One region of the Pseudoalteromonas sp. T1lg21 genome, then DNA from elsewhere that is predicted to be linked to it. Evidence: predicted binding sites of a transcription regulator. Region 1 holds the regulator's gene; the other holds the start of a gene.
The links. The regulator sigma-54, encoded in region 1, starts transcription at its own class of promoters, with help from an activator protein. The targets are predictions, from matches to a motif close to GTTGGCACGNNNNTNGNNT.
Positions count from the first base shown of each region.

Region 2: C2M25_RS12140 (DUF1328 domain-containing protein) is a predicted target of sigma-54. The motif match lies at 2,365-2,383, and genes of this name have one in related genera.

Region 1 covers NZ_PQBX01000001.1:82,854-90,976, reverse strand. The annotation lists gene C2M25_RS00455 (calcium/sodium antiporter) at 1-529, shown strand, start outside; gene C2M25_RS00450 (KpsF/GutQ family sugar-phosphate isomerase) at 533-1,504, shown strand; gene kdsC (3-deoxy-manno-octulosonate-8-phosphatase KdsC) at 1,508-2,059, shown strand; gene lptC (LPS export ABC transporter periplasmic protein LptC) at 2,056-2,610, shown strand; gene lptA (lipopolysaccharide transport periplasmic protein LptA) at 2,600-3,121, shown strand; gene lptB (LPS export ABC transporter ATP-binding protein) at 3,118-3,843, shown strand; gene C2M25_RS00425 (RNA polymerase factor sigma-54) at 3,959-5,455, shown strand; gene hpf (ribosome hibernation promoting factor) at 5,483-5,770, shown strand; gene ptsN (PTS IIA-like nitrogen regulatory protein PtsN) at 5,774-6,226, shown strand; gene rapZ (RNase adapter RapZ) at 6,227-7,072, shown strand; gene C2M25_RS00405 (HPr family phosphocarrier protein) at 7,086-7,358, shown strand; gene mgtE (magnesium transporter) at 7,570-8,123, shown strand, end outside.
Region 2 covers NZ_PQBX01000056.1:412,389-420,511, forward strand. The annotation lists gene oadA (sodium-extruding oxaloacetate decarboxylase subunit alpha) at 1-1,631, opposite strand, end outside; gene C2M25_RS12135 (OadG family protein) at 1,647-1,895, opposite strand; gene C2M25_RS12140 (DUF1328 domain-containing protein) at 2,430-2,603, shown strand; gene C2M25_RS12145 (hypothetical protein) at 2,655-2,846, shown strand; gene C2M25_RS12150 (hypothetical protein) at 3,168-4,091, opposite strand; gene C2M25_RS12155 (YcxB family protein) at 4,216-4,683, shown strand; gene csrA (carbon storage regulator CsrA) at 4,711-4,902, opposite strand; gene C2M25_RS12165 (aspartate kinase) at 4,996-6,213, opposite strand; gene alaS (alanine--tRNA ligase) at 6,220-8,123, opposite strand, start outside.

The DNA.
Region 1 (8,123 bases):
TCTGCGTGCCAAAAATCAAGATGACCCCTTTGTTAGCGAAGCATGTGAAGATGTGCCAGACAACGTGAGTACTAAATCTGCCGTGTTTTGGTTAGTCATCGGGATGATTTTATTGCCAATCAGTTCACATTTTTTAGTTGAATCAGCCGTTGATATCGCAAAATACTTTGGCTTATCAGACCTAGTCATTGGTTTAACCATTATTGCTATTGGTACCAGCTTACCTGAGCTGGCAGCCTGTATTGCAGGGGTATTAAAGAACGAAGACGATTTAGCGCTTGGCAACATCGTTGGCTCAAACATATTTAACTTACTCGCCGTATTACCTCTTGCGGGTATTATCAACCCATCAATTATTGACCCTTCTGCGGCAAACCGCGATGCACTGATCATGATTGCAGCAACGATTGTATTGATTGCCATGTCATTGAACTTTAAAGGTGCTCGCCGTATCAATAGAGTAGAAGGTGGCTTATTGTTAGTCGCATTTATTGCATATCAGGGCTATATTTTTAGCCAAATAGGATAATCAATGACACAACCTAGCTTTATCGCGCAGGGTAAGCGCGTACTCGAAATTGAAGCACAAGCTTTACAAGAAATTGAGCAATACATTAACCAAGATTTCGATAATGCTTGCCAGCTAATGTACCAATGCACTGGTCGTACTATCGTTATAGGTATGGGTAAATCTGGCCATGTTGGTAATAAAATTGCGGCGACCCTTGCTAGCACCGGCACACCGGCGTTTTTTGTTCACCCAGGTGAAGCAAGCCACGGTGATTTAGGTATGATCACTCGCGATGATGTGGTGATGTGTATTTCAAACTCAGGTGAGACCAGCGAAGTACTTAGCATTATTCCTGTTATTAAGCGCATTGGCGCAAAGATGATTTCATTAACAGGCAACCCTGATTCAACTATGGCCAAACTGTCTGATGTACATGTATGCATCAAAGTTAGCCAAGAAGCGTGTCCATTAGGTCTAGCACCAACCGCAAGTACTACAGCAACGTTAGTAATGGGTGATGCAATGGCGGTTGCGCTACTTGAAACCCGTGGTTTCACTGCCGACGATTTTGCGCTTTCACACCCTGGTGGTAGCTTAGGTAAGCGTTTATTACTGACATTGAATGATGTCATGCACGCGGGCGATGCCACGCCGATTGTTAGCGAAACACAAAGCATTAAAGATGCACTCATTGAAATGTCTGCCAAAGGCCTTGGTATGACAGCGGTGATTGGTGCGGATGAAAAGTTAGCCGGATTATTCACTGATGGTGACTTACGCCGAATTTTAGAGCAACGTATTGATATTCATAGTACGGCAATTAGCCAAGTAATGACTCGTTCATGCACAACTGCGCGCCCAGATATGCTTGCAGCAGAGGCTTTAAACATTATGGAACGTAAGCGTATCAATGGTTTAATTGTGGTGGATCAAAGCAATACGCCCATTGGTGCCCTTAATATGCAAGACTTATTAAAAGCAGGAGTTCTTTAAGCAATGACATTCGCTGAGCTATACCAGCCACTTAGCCCTGATGTAAGTCAGCGCGCACAAAAAGTAAAATTGCTAATCTGCGATATAGATGGTGTGTTTTCTGATGGTCGCATTTATTTAGGCAATGATGGCGAAGAACTGAAAGCGTTCAATACAAAAGATGGCTTTGGCATCAAAGCGCTTATTAATAGTGGTTTTGACGTCGCGGTGATTACTGGCCGCCATTCACAAATAGTTCAGCAGCGAATGACTAGCCTAACAGTTCAGCACATTTATCAGGGACAAGAAGATAAGCTGATTGCTTATCAAGAGTTAAAAGATAAACTGGCGCTGACAGATGAACAAATTGCCTATATTGGTGATGATGGTCCAGACTTACCAGTAATGGAAAAAGTGGGGTTTGCTGTTGCTGTAAACGATGCACACCCGCTTATTAAAAAGCTGGCTCATTACACCACGTTATTACCGGGTGGCTTTGGAGCCGTGCGTGAATTAACTGATTTACTGATGTTAGAAAACGGCAAGCCGTTAACTAGCGATGGAACCAGCGCATGAATATAGCCCGTATTTTACTGAGTATTGTTTTTGTTTGTTGCATGGTGTGGTTATGGTACCCGTACTTTAATCAATCAACAGACGCAATAAGTAGTGAAGATGAGATCATAGCATCGCCTGATTATACAGCCGTTGCCTTAAAGCAAACTGCGTATGACGAACAAGGCAAAATTAGTCATAAGGTGGCGGCCGCCAAAATGGAGTTGTATCAACAATTAGGGTTTACCTTTTTTGAACAACCAATTTTTACGATTTATGGCGACCAGCAGGTATGGCAAGTAAAAGCCAAAGAAGCCACTTTATACGAAAACGATCAGCTGATTTTTGAAGGGGATGTGGTTGCTAAAAACTTAACCCACAACGGCATGATCGAAGATATTAAAGCTGAAAACATTAATGTCGACATTGATAAAATGACCATGTTTTCTAAGCAACCTGTGACGCTAACAGGACCGAATTTAAAGATTACCGGGAAAGGCTTAAAAGCCGATCTAAAAACCGAAATTGTTGAGTTAACTAACCATACACGAACCATATACTATGACCAATAAACTTAAGAAACTACTCCTGATCCCAAGCTTATTGATCGCGTTTTCAGGCGCGGCTGCTGAGCAAACTGGCGCACAAATTAGCATTAGCTCAGACCGCCAAGTTGGTAAACTAAAAGATGGCGTTGGCATATTCGAAGGTAACGTAGAGATCGTGCATGGTAATCGTCGTATTACAGCTGAGCGTCTTGAAGCACACGGTGGAGACACCGAAGGCACTGTCGAATTAATTATCGCGACAGGTAATCCTGCTTATTTCGAAGAAAAGCAAGCTGATGGCACCGTAATGAGCGCCAGTGCACAAGAAGTACGTTACGATGTTGCGAAACGCTTCTTAACACTCAATGGCGAAGCTGAAGTCACTCAATCGGGTCAAAAAGTAACGGCCAAAAGCATTACCTACGATATGGCTCAACAGCTGATCAGCGCAGAAAAAGACGAAAACTCAACAGATCGCGTACACACGATCCTCGTTCCAGTTGAAAACAAAAAAGATAACAAAGGCCAACCATGAGCACATTAAAAGCAGAGCTTTTAGCTAAGAGCTACAAAGGCCGCCAAGTGGTTAAAAATGTAGGCCTTGAAGTTGAAGCTGGCAGCATTGTTGGTTTACTTGGTCCAAATGGCGCAGGTAAAACGACAACCTTCTATATGATTGTAGGCTTAGTACCTAGCGACAAAGGTAAAATCAGCATTGATGATAACGACATTACGCTTTTACCAATGCATAGCCGCGCACGTTTAGGTATTGGTTATCTGCCGCAAGAGTCGTCAATTTTTAGAAAGTTGACGGTTTATCAAAACTTGATGGCAATTTTAGAAACCCGTAAAGATCTAAATAAAACCACCCGCGAAGAAACGCTAAACAGCTTACTCGACGAATTTAGCATTCAACATATCCGTGACAGCCAAGGTATGGCGCTGTCAGGTGGCGAACGTCGCCGCGTTGAAATTGCTCGCGCATTAGCCGCAAATCCTAAATTTATCCTTTTAGATGAGCCTTTTGCTGGTGTTGATCCAATTTCAGTGTTAGATATAAAGAAAATTATTGAGCACCTAAAAAACCGCGGTATTGGGGTACTCATTACTGACCATAATGTTAGAGAAACCCTTGATGTTTGTGAAAAAGCCTACATTGTTTCTCATGGGGAGCTAATTGCATCAGGCACACCTGAGCACGTATTAGCTGACCAAACTGTACGTGATGTATATCTAGGCGAGCAATTCAGGCTGTAACCATTACGCCACCGACTAGAGCATCTGCTAGACTTATAACAATGACAATAAATCGATAATTTTTTAACTGTCACAGCACAGTCATCGATAACTTAAAAAGGATTGTTAGGGATACATGAGGCAATCATTACAGCTGCGCATGGGCCAGCAACTTACAATGACTCCACAACTGCAACAAGCGATTCGTTTGTTGCAGCTCAGTACATTGGATCTCCAGCAAGAAATTCAAGAAGCGCTTGATAGTAATCCCCTACTTGAAGTGGAAGAGGCTGATTACAACGAAGAAAGTATCGGTAAGAATGAGCAAAAAGCTGAATCTGACGATATGCAACTAAGCGCGTCTGCAGAAGAAGCACCTAGCGAATACGAGCAAGAAAGCAGTGACGCCCTCAATAAAGACACCGTAAGTGATGACTTAGCAATGGACGTCACGTGGGACGAGTACATGAGTGCTGCCCCATCAACATCATCAGGACCTATGCCTGAAGATGAGTCTATTTACCAAGGCGCATCAACTGAAACCCTACAAGAATACCTAATGTGGCAATTACAGCTCACGCCATTTAGCCCAACTGACGAAGCGATTGCCGTAGCCATAGTAGAAGCCATAGACGACTCAGGTATTTTAACGATCAGCTGTGAAGATATTGTCGAAAGCTTTAATCAAAATAACGATGAAGAAGAAATCGAACTTGATGAAGTTGAAGCGGTCTTAAAAAGAATACAATTATTCGATCCTGTTGGTATTGGCGCGCGCAGTTTACAAGAATGCCTGTGTATTCAGCTTCGTCAATTTGACGCTAGCACACCATATTTAGCTGAAACTAAAATGGTTTTATCTGAGCATATCGAATTATTAGCGAGTCGCGACTATCGCACTTTGATGAAAAAGACTAAGCTTAAAGAAAATGAGCTTAAAGAAGTGATGACGCTTATTCACAGCTTAAATCCTAAGCCTGCGGATAGCATAGTACGCGAAGAATCTGAGTACGTTATACCTGATGTATCAGTGAAAAAAGTAAAAGGTCGCTGGGTGGTTGAGTTAAACCCAGATTGTATGCCAAAGATTAGAGTAAACAGCCAATATGCGGCTATGTCTCGCTCAGTAAAATCGAGTAGCGACAGCCAATTTATTCGCTCTCACTTACAAGAGGCAAAGTGGTTTATTAAGAGCTTAGAAAGCCGTAACGATACGTTATTAAAAGTAACCAACTGTATCGTTCAACAACAACAAGCTTTCTTTGAGCACGGCCCTGAAGCGATGAAGCCGATGGTGCTAAATGATGTTGCTGAAATGGTCGAAATGCATGAATCGACAATTTCACGTGTAACAACGCAAAAATATATGCATACCCCGAGGGGTATTTTTGAGTTGAAATATTTCTTCTCAAGCCATGTCAGCACCGAAAATGGTGGTGAGTGTTCTTCTACGGCAATACGCGCTTTAATCAAGAAGTTAGTGGCCGCAGAAAACTCAGCTAAACCATTGAGTGATAGTAAAATTGCAGATATATTGGCTGAGCAAGGAATTAAAGTAGCTAGACGTACAATTGCAAAATATCGTGAGTCTCTAGCAATACCTCCGTCTAATCAGCGCAAGAGTTTGATTTAGACGTTTTACATAGAAGGAAAAATGCTTATGCAACTAAATTTAACTGGTCGTCATGTAGAAATCACTGATTCATTAAGAGACTATGTAAACACCAAGTTTGCGAAACTAGAAAGGCATTTTGACCATATAAATAATGTTCATGTCATTCTAGATGTAGAAAAATTAAGCCAAAAAGCAGAAGCAACTTTACATGTAAACGGAGGCGAATTGTTCGCTTCGACAGAACATCAAGATATGTACGCAGCCATTGACTCACTGATCGATAAGCTTGATCGCCAAGTCATTAAACACAAAGAGAAATTAGCTCGACATTAAATTATGAAACTAAGTTCACTTACTAACCAGGACTGCAGCAAAGCTGCGGTCCTTTTTAATAGCAAAAAAAGAATTCTTGAATATATCAGCGAACTGGCCCACCAGCAGCTTCCTCATTTATCGCAACAAGATATCCTAGATGCTTTGCTCAACCGAGAAAAACTAGGCAGCACCGGCATCGGTCGCGGTATTGCTATTCCCCATGGTCGAATGAGCGGTGCCGATGAACCCCATGCGTTTATCATAGTGAGTGAATCACCCATCAATTTTGATGCTATTGATAACCGCCCGGTTGATATATTTGTGGCACTCATCGTACCAGATGGTGACTGTCAGCTTCACCTAAAGACCTTATCAACAATTGCTGATAGACTTAAAGATAAAGAATTTTGTAAACAGTTACGCAGTGCTACAACCGATCAGCAACTGTTTCAGGTCATATCAGCAGAGGCATAAATGGAATTAATCATTATCAGCGGTCGCTCAGGCTCAGGTAAATCGGTCGCTTTACGAGTACTTGAAGACTTAGGCTATTATTGCGTTGATAATATTCCAGTGAATTTGCTGCCTTCACTCGTACGTAGCGTATCTGATAATTACGATAAAATAGCAGTCAGTATCGACGTACGTAACTTACCGAAAGAGCAGCAAGAATTTAACGATATTCTTGAATACCTACCAGGGTTTGCAAACCCAACGCTATTTTACTTAGATAGTGATGATCAAACCCTGATAAAGCGCTTTTCAGAAACACGCCGCTTACATCCATTATCGATTGATTCTTTGCCACTCGATCTTGCTATTAAACAAGAAAAAATCTTGCTCGATGTACTGATCACTCGTGCTGATTTTATGATTGATACCACTGATTTGAGTGTTCATCAGTTAGCTGAATCAATTCGCGAAAAGATCTTAGGTAAAAAAGATAAAAAGCTGATTATCACCTTTATGTCGTTTGGCTTTAAGCACGGTATACCAAAAGAAGCTGACTACGTATTTGATGCACGCTTTTTACCTAATCCACACTGGGAGCCAGATTTAAAGCCGCTAACAGGCCTTGATCAACCAGTAAAAGATTATCTTGCGAGCCACAGCATAGTGCAAAAGTTCACATGGCAAATACAGACCTTTGTGCAAACATGGTTGCCACATTTAGAGCGCAATAACCGCAGTTACCTAACTATTGCAATTGGTTGTACCGGTGGCCAACACCGCTCTGTTTATTTAGCGCAAACAATTGGTGAAAGCTTTGCGAAAAGCCATGCCAATGTAAAAATTCGTCACCGTGAACAAGACATTTAATTAGGCACCTAGAATGCACGCTGAAGATACTTTTTTAATTCAAAATAAACTTGGTTTACATGCTCGTGCTGCCACTGTTTTGGCGCAATTAGCGCTGCAATTTGATGCCAAAATTACGCTTTATCAAGACGATAAAGAAGCCGAAGGCGACAGCGTGTTAGCGTTAATGCTACTTGAAAGCAGCCAAGGTAAAGAAGTTCGCGTTGTATGCGAAGGCCCGGATGCTGATGCCGCATTAACGGCAATTGGCGAATTAATTGCGCAACGCTTTCACGAGCAAGAATAGCATTTGCTAAGCCTTCGGGGTTTACGGTAAACTTAATTCGGATATTTAAAATTCCCTTTAAATATCCTACTTTTATATCGCTCGCTTCTCTAAATTACAAAACTCTTAATAAATTTATCGCAGTGCGACGATATCTCTGCAAATACACCACAAAGCAACTATGCTGTATTTGCTTAGCCTATTTAAACTTTTTTCAGTTGTAAGGACGCCAATGCCAGAAGCCTTTGAACAAGATTACCCACTACAACAACTCAAACAAGTGACCAAGTCACTCAATAGTGGTCAATTTGTTCAAGTGCGCGGTATGTTAGCTAAAACGGCGCCTTGTGATACAGCCCTTTTACTTGAATCTTCTCCTCATAAAATTCGTCGTATGCTTTGGCAACTGGTTGACCCAGATGTCCGCGGTGATGTTCTAGAAGAACTGTCTGAAGATGTACGTCTTGGCATTATTGCCCAGATGGAGCCTGAGCACATCGCTGCAGCTACAGAAGACATGGACGACGATGACTTAGGTGAAGTCCTACGTAGTCTTCCTGATACTGTATACCAAGACGTAGTTAGCGCGATGGACTCGCAAGATAGAGAAAGGGCAACGCAAGCACTTTCTTATCAAGAGCGCTCAGCTGGTGCCTTGATGAACAGCGATACGGTCACCATTCGTCCAGATGTTACCCTCGATGTAGTACTACGCTATTTACGCTTAAGGGGCGAATTACCAGAGGGCACTGATGATCTGTACGTGGTAGATAAGCATAATTGCTT
Region 2 (8,123 bases), on a different contig from region 1:
TTAACGGTTTGACCTGGTTTCACTTTCACTTTGAAAATATTACCTGCCAACGGTGCATTGAGTGTTTCGCCCGCTGACGCTGACGCCGACTGAGGAATTAACTCACTGTCTTTTAGGGTTACTTCTTTAAGCTCACCACCTTGCGCTACGACGACATCGTAAACTTTACCATCAACTTTAACGCTGTACTGCTCTGCTTTTACAGGGCTTGAAGCAGCAGGAGTTGCTTCAGGTTTAGCAACTTCACCCGTTGGAATTGCTTCAAATGCATCTGGGTTGTTGCGGTTTTTAATAAATTTAAGGCCAATTTGTGGGAACAATGCATAAGTAAGTACATCATCAATCACATCATCAGCAAGCTCTAAGCCTTGCTCTTTAGCTTCGCTTAATAACTCTGCTTCTAGCTTCTCAAGCTCAGGCTCTAGCTTATCAGCAGGGCGGCACGTAATTGCTTCAGCGCCCTCAAGTACTCGCTCTTGCAACTCTTTATTCATAGGCGCTGGTGTTGCACCATATTCACCTTTCAGCACACCCGCTGTTTCTTTTGTGATGGTTTTGTAACGCTCGCCAGTTAGTACATTTAGTACTGCTTGAGTACCGACAATCTGTGAGGTCGGTGTAACAAGTGGGATATAACCTAAATCTTCACGAACACGTGGGATCTCAAGTAACACTTGGTCAAGCTTATCAGCTGCACCTTGCTCTTTAAGCTGGTTTTCCATGTTAGTTAACATGCCGCCCGGTACTTGCGCTAATAAGATACGACCATCAACGCCTTTAAGGCTACCTTCAAAAGCGGCATACTTTTTACGAACATCACGGAAATAAGCAGCAATTTCTTCCAATTGGTTTAAATCAAGACCAGTATCTCGCTCTGTGCCTTCAACAATTGAAACTATGGTTTCTGTGGCGCTATGACCATAAGTCATACTCATTGACGAAATAGCTGTATCAAGCATATCGATACCCGCATCGATTGCTTTTTGGTATGTTGCAGTGCTTAAACCTGTGGTCGCATGGCATTGCATCGCAATAGGAATAGACACGGTTTCTTTTAAGCCTTTGATCAACTGCTCACAATCGTATGGCTTAAGTAAACCCGCCATATCTTTGATACAAATTGAATGGCAACCAAGATCTTCTAGTTGCTTAGCAAGTTTCAGCCACATATCAAGTGTATGCACTGGGCTTACTGTGTATGAAATTGTACCTTGAGCGTGTGCACCTACTTTTACCGCTGCTTTAATCGCGGTTTCAAGGTTACGTACATCGTTCATCGCATCGAAAATACGGAATACATCAACACCGTTTTTATGAGCTCGCTCAACAAACTTTTCGACTACATCATCAGCATAATGGCGGTAGCCTAAAAGGTTTTGCCCGCGCAGTAACATTTGCTGCTTAGTGTTTGGCATTGCAGCTTTTAGCTCGCGAATACGTTGCCAAGGATCTTCACCTAAATAACGGATACACGAGTCAAACGTTGCACCACCCCATGATTCAATAGACCAATAACCCGCATTATCGAGTTTTTCTGCCATGGGTAACATGTCGTCTAAGCGCATACGCGTTGCCAAAAGAGACTGGTGTGCGTCACGCAATACTAATTCGGTTAGTTTTAATTTAGCCATGTTTGAGCTGCCCCGTTATTTTTGTTTATTTCGAAATTGAGCAATTGCAGCGCTGATAGCTGCAATATGTGCCTGTGGCACACCCTGTTGAGGTTGAATTTTTGCTGTTCGCGTAGGTTCTGCAGTTGCAGGATCGTCGAATCGACCCACGACTTTCGACATTAAGATCACCGCAGAAATCAAAATGCTCAGAAAAACAAACACGCCAACCATGCCTGTCACCATCAAACTGGCCGCAGTGGTGAGTAATCCACCTATATCCATACGACTCCCCTCGCTTACTTATAATAAAAAGTCATTTTTGTTAAATAATTATGCACCAATGATAACAAAGAAAATCAATTTGTATAGCACCATTGTAAATTGGTAAAACCAATTAAATTTAAAATAACATGACACACATATAATTAACACCCCACTATTCACGCATTTAAAGCCCCGTTATAGATGATATAAATAGTCAATATAGCCAAGCGTTATATGCTGAACTATTAATTAATAGCAACAAAATGACTAAAAACCACACACAACAAGGCGTTAGAGCTAAGCACACAAAACAAAGTTAAATTGGTCTTACCATTTTTAGTGCTTTCTTTCATTTTTCTCATGCAGCTCAATATGAAAAAATATCACTATGAATAAGTTACATGCTTACTCGTAAAAGTTACCAAATGATGAACCCTGCCAATTACAACAAAAACACATAAGCAACTGAAATTTAAGAAATAAACCTTCTGGCATAGAACTCGCTTTAGTTACATCGAACTTAAGAAAATTTAAATAGCCAAGGAGACCACTATGTTACGCTGGACAATTACTTTTTTAGTTATCGCGTTAATCGCAGCAGTGTTAGGTTTTGGCGGTATCGCAGGAGCCGCTGCAGGCATCGCTAAGATTATCTTTTTTATATTTTTAGTATTACTTGTTATTTCGCTGGTATCAGGAGCACTTAGAGGCAGTGTCCCTAAGTAGTTAAAAGCAGATAACCATTTACTTTATTTTAAATTTACAAGGAATTTCATTATGAAAAATTCAACTTTAAAAGCCGCAACTATCGCCCTATTTTCAGGTTTATTTATTATGGGTTGTGAAGACAACACAGCTGAAGAAGCTGGCGAACGTATTGACGAAGCAATTACTGATACACAAAATGCAGTTGAAGATGCATGTGAAGAAGTAAAAGAAGGTGTTAACGCAAAAGAAACTAACTGCTAATAACACACCTTAATTAAGAAAAGCGGCCAAGTGCCGCTTTTTTGTGTATGTGAGTTAGCAAGTTAGCGAGTTAGCGAGTTAGCGACTCTAGGCTGCAAGCTGCTTGTGTCAAGCAGCTTGCTAACTTTACTCTTTCCCCTAGAAACTTGTTAACTTGTTGGGTTTCGCTCCGCTCTAACCAACCTACCGGCTCTTTTTTTAATCTGATAGCTGACGGCTGAAAGCTGATGGCTCATTTCCCTATAAACTCGCAACTTTACTCTTTCCCCTCGCAACTCGCTAACTTGTTGGGTTTCGCTCCGCTCTAACTTACCTACGTTATTACTCACAAACCTTAGTGAGGGGCTCGTTTGTCGTTACACTCGCTATATGCCACTGGCCGTTATTAAAACTCACCTTAGCTACATCGCTAACGGCAAAATCACCGGGGACATTTAAGCGCGTTAAGTTACTCGCTAGCTGCTGCTGACAATATGGGCCGGTATCGCCATGCATCACGAGCACAGGCTTTGTGGTGTGCTTTGCGAAGTCGCTGATAGCATCACGGTACACTTTAAAGGCATCACAATCGCTGCGCTGTGATTCGCTGCAAGCGGGTTTACTGGTTGGATGGTAAATGTCAGCTTGAAAGCCAAACACATAGGCCTTAGCATCCTGATGAACAAGCGCTTGTTTTAACCACATTAAGTTGTACTTATCACGTTTGTCAGCGGCATCAAGTGCTGCGTTTTTGTCACTTTTTAAGATTTGTGAGCGGCCATTAAATGTACCAGGTATATGCAAAGTACGAAATTCAATGTCATCAAACTGCCAACGGGCATTCTCTAGCATTTCAGCTTGTGTGGCATAACCCTGTAGTTGCTTCGCTTTTTGTGTATAAGCCTCGTCGAACATCAAGCCTTTAACAAAATTAAGCCGTTCAAGCTCATCGAATTGGGGAGTTAATGTGACGCGGTCGCAATCTGTCCATTCATTATCACCTGGGGTGTAAATAAAAGGCTGTGTAGTCAGCGATGTTAATAACGCTTTATTTGTTTGCAAAAGCTTATTGGTGCAAGCAAGTGCTCCCGATTTCATATCACCAAGGTGCATTAAAAAGCCATGGGGTGTTGCTGCGATTGCTTTAGTAATTTTTCCATCTTTGGCGAGATTAATTTCATCAATTGGAGTGTATGGCATATCGCCCATAACTAAAAAAGTATTTGTGGTCATTGCTAGTGCTAATGACATTGAACTAACAAACATACAACTTACACCTAAAAAATACAGATACCTTAAGCTCTCATAATGACAACTAAATGAAAACCAACTGCGGCAGTTTTTTTCTATCAATGTTAAACTGCTGCCAGTCGATTAAGTGAGTCCCCGAATGACATTAAGTACAACTTACACACTAGATAAACCGTATTATTACGAATGCTTTGATGAGTCTTTACCTTATTCATCACAAGCTAAGCCTAAATACCCGCTGTTGGTGTTGTTAATAACCTTAGGCTTATTAGCCTTTTATCAATTAGAGAATCATTATCTGGGCAGCTTTATGATTATGCTTGCTGTCGTTGAGTGCTTATCGTTTTATTACAAGCGCCCATGGTGGGTCGCAAGACAAATGTTGAGTCGTGCATCGGGTAGCGAAGTGACTGTCGTATTTGATGATGAAGGTGTTAAGGCCGAAAACCCGCATAAAAGCTACCAATTAAGCTGGCAACAGATTAGTGAGATTATTGAAACTGAGCGAGGTTTTATTTTAAAAGCACAGCGCGGTATGCAATATATTTCTAAACAAGCGCTAAATGATGAAATAACAGCTGAACTAAATAAAAGAGCCACTCAGTGAGTGGCTCTTAAAAATATCTGTCGCTGATTAAACGTTGCCCGGATTTGGGTTAGATTTCTCTGCTTGGATTCGCATGTAGATTTCTTCACGATGTACTGATACATCTTTCGGTGCATTTACACCAATGCGAACTTGATTTCCTTTAACACCAAGAACAGTAACTGTTACTTCGTCACCGATCATAAGGGTTTCACCTACTCTACGAGTTAGTATTAGCATTCTATTGCTCCCATGTTCCAAAAAATTAAAAGATTCCGCGTCAAAAACATTCTAATGAAATCTAGACTTAAAAGTAAGTAAAAACTCTAGATCTTATTCATTTTCAGTTAAAAAAACTTTGTGTAGCGCACGTACAGCCAGTTCTAAATACTTTTCGTCAATTAAAACTGATATCTTTATTTCTGATGTCGATACAAGCATCACTTTGATGTTTTCATCGGCAAGGGCATTAAAAAATAAACTTGCCACACCAGAGTGAGATTTCATCCCTACACCTACTGCAGACACCTTGGCAACATTGCTTATCCCTTTAATAGATTCTGCGCTGATACCATCTTGGTTACTGGTCAAAATTTCAAGCGCTTGCTCAAAATCATTCGTGTGCACAGTAAAAGCATAGTCTATTTTTTCAAAGTTATGATTAACTTGATTAATCATATCTATTTCGATGCCGAATTCTGCAAAAAGTTTCAAAATTTTTGCAAGGTTTTCCGTTCCTTGGTGCACGCCATTGACGTAAATCAAACTTTCGTCACGATTAAAGGCGATACCCGACACAATGTTTGCTTGCACATCCGGCTCCTCAAAACTGATCAAGGTCCCTTGATCCGGGTTAAAACTCGATAACACTCTGAGCGGTATATTATATTTCCCTGCGGCTTCAACACTACGAATATGCAGAACCTTAGCCCCAAGACTTGCCATTTCGAGCATTTCTTCGAAAGTGACATGGCTCATACGTCGAGCATTTGGTTCAATACGCGGGTCGGTCGTGTATACCCCATCAACATCGGTGTAAATCTGACATTCATCCGCATTGATAGCACCTGCAATCTCAACCGCAGAAGTATCTGTACCACCGCGACCAAGCGTAGTGATATTGCCCTCAATATCGCGGCCCTGAAAGCCCGCTATAATAGCAATCCGGTTATGCTCAAGTTCATGCTTAAGGCGAGTCGCAGCAATCTCTTCAATACGTGCTTTGCCAAACATATTATCGGTGCGAATGTTGACCTGATCAGCAAGTAAGCTTACCGCTGAGTGACCACGTTTAATAATAGCCATTGCGAGTAAAGAGACTGACACTTGCTCACCGGTGGTTAGCAACACATCAAGCTCACGAGCACTAGGTCGAGAATCGATTTGTTTAGCGAGTTCAATTAGACGGTTAGTCTCTCCCGACATCGCCGAGAGCACCACCACAACTTGATGGCCTTGCTGCTTGGTTTTTACAACAAGGTCGGCGACGGCCTCAATTCGCTCTATTGAGCCAACTGAGGTGCCACCGAATTTTTGGACGATAAGTGCCACTAGTGATTAAGAACGCTCAGTTAACCAACCAGTTACACTTTCTAAGGCTGCTGCAAGGTTCTCTGGCTGAGTACCACCTGCTTGCGCCATATCTGGACGACCACCGCCCTTACCGCCTACTTGTGCAGCCATGTGATTTACAAGCTCACCGGCTTTCACTTTACCTGTTAGGTCTTTAGTTACACCTGCAATTAGGCTTACTTTATCGCCATTAGCTACACCAAGGGCAATAACACCTGAACCAATCTTCGTTTTCAGGTCATCAACCATGCCACGTAGTGCTTTAGACTCAGTACCTGCAACATCAGCAACCAGCAGTTTAATACCGTTCACTTCAACAACAGAGTCAAGTAACGATGCACCTGCCGCACTTGCTAGCTTATCGTTAAGCTGTGCAATTTGCTTCTCAAGGCCTTTTGATTTCTCAAGTAACGCAGTTACTTTTTCAAGTACTGTGCTGCTATCACCTTTAACTAGCGCTGCAACATCATTTAACTGTTGCTCTTGCTCACTTACATAAGCAACTGCTTCAGCACCCGTTACCGCTTCAATACGGCGGATACCGGCAGCGATACCGCTTTCTGATACGATTTTAAATAAACCGATATCACCAGCACGCTTAACGTGAGTACCACCACATAGCTCGATTGAGTAATCACCAATGGTTACTACGCGCACTTCGTCATCGTATTTTTCACCGAACAATGCCATCGCACCTTTTGCTTTTGCATCTTCGATAGCCATTAGCTCAGTTTCAAGCGCAAAGTTACGACGGATTTCATCGTTCACTGCGCGCTCGATTTGGCGTAATTCGTCTTTTGTTACCGCTTCAAAGTGAGAGAAGTCAAAACGTAAACGCTCAGGGTCAACAAGTGAACCTTTTTGACTTACGTGCTCACCTAAAATTTGACGTAACGTTTCATGTAAAATGTGTGTTGCAGTGTGGTTTTTCTTGATGCTATCGCGACGAGCTGCATCAATTGTTGCCTCTGCTTTATCGTTTGTACCAATACGGCCTTGTACACGACCATGGTGTGCAAATGCATTACCAAGTTTCGTCGTGTTAGTCACTACAAACTCACCGCCAGCAACTTTTAACACACCTGTGTCACCAACTTGACCACCAGATTCAGCATAGAACGGTGTGCGGTCTAAGATTGCGATACCTTCTTGACCATCTTCAAGTACAGAAACCGATTGACCTTCTGAGAAAAGCTCAACAACAGTACCTGTGTAATGCTCTGCATCGTAACCTTTAAAGTCTGTGTGTTTTTCAGACTTAAGTTGTTGGTTGTAATCTGCACCAAACTTACCCGCTTGCTGTGCTTGCTTACGCTGAACAGCCATACACTCTTGAAAGCCATGCTCATCAATCGTCATGAAACGCTCACGCGCCACGTCTGCCGTTAAGTCAGCTGGGAAACCGTAAGTGTCGTAAAGTTTGAATACTAAGTCACCTGGGATCACATCGCCTTCGATGTCAGTTAGGCTTTCTTCTAAAATAGCCAGACCACGCTCAAGTGTTTTACCAAACTGCTCTTCTTCAATACGCAGTACTTTTTCGATAATTTCTTGTTGCTTAGCAAGCTCTGGGTACGCTTGACCCATTTGCTCAATTAGCGCAGCAACTAGCTTATAGAAGAATGCACCTTTCGCGCCTAGCTTGTTACCGTGACGAACTGCACGACGAATAATACGACGTAGTACATAACCACGGCCTTCGTTTGATGGCATAACGCCGTCAGACACTAAGAACGCACACGAACGAATGTGGTCAGCCACAACGCGTAACGATTTATCATCTAAATCTTGTGCATTCGTTACTTTAGCCGCAGCTGCAATAAGTGCTTGGAATAAATCGATTTCGTAGTTTGAGTGAACGCCTTGTAAAATTGCAGAGATACGCTCAA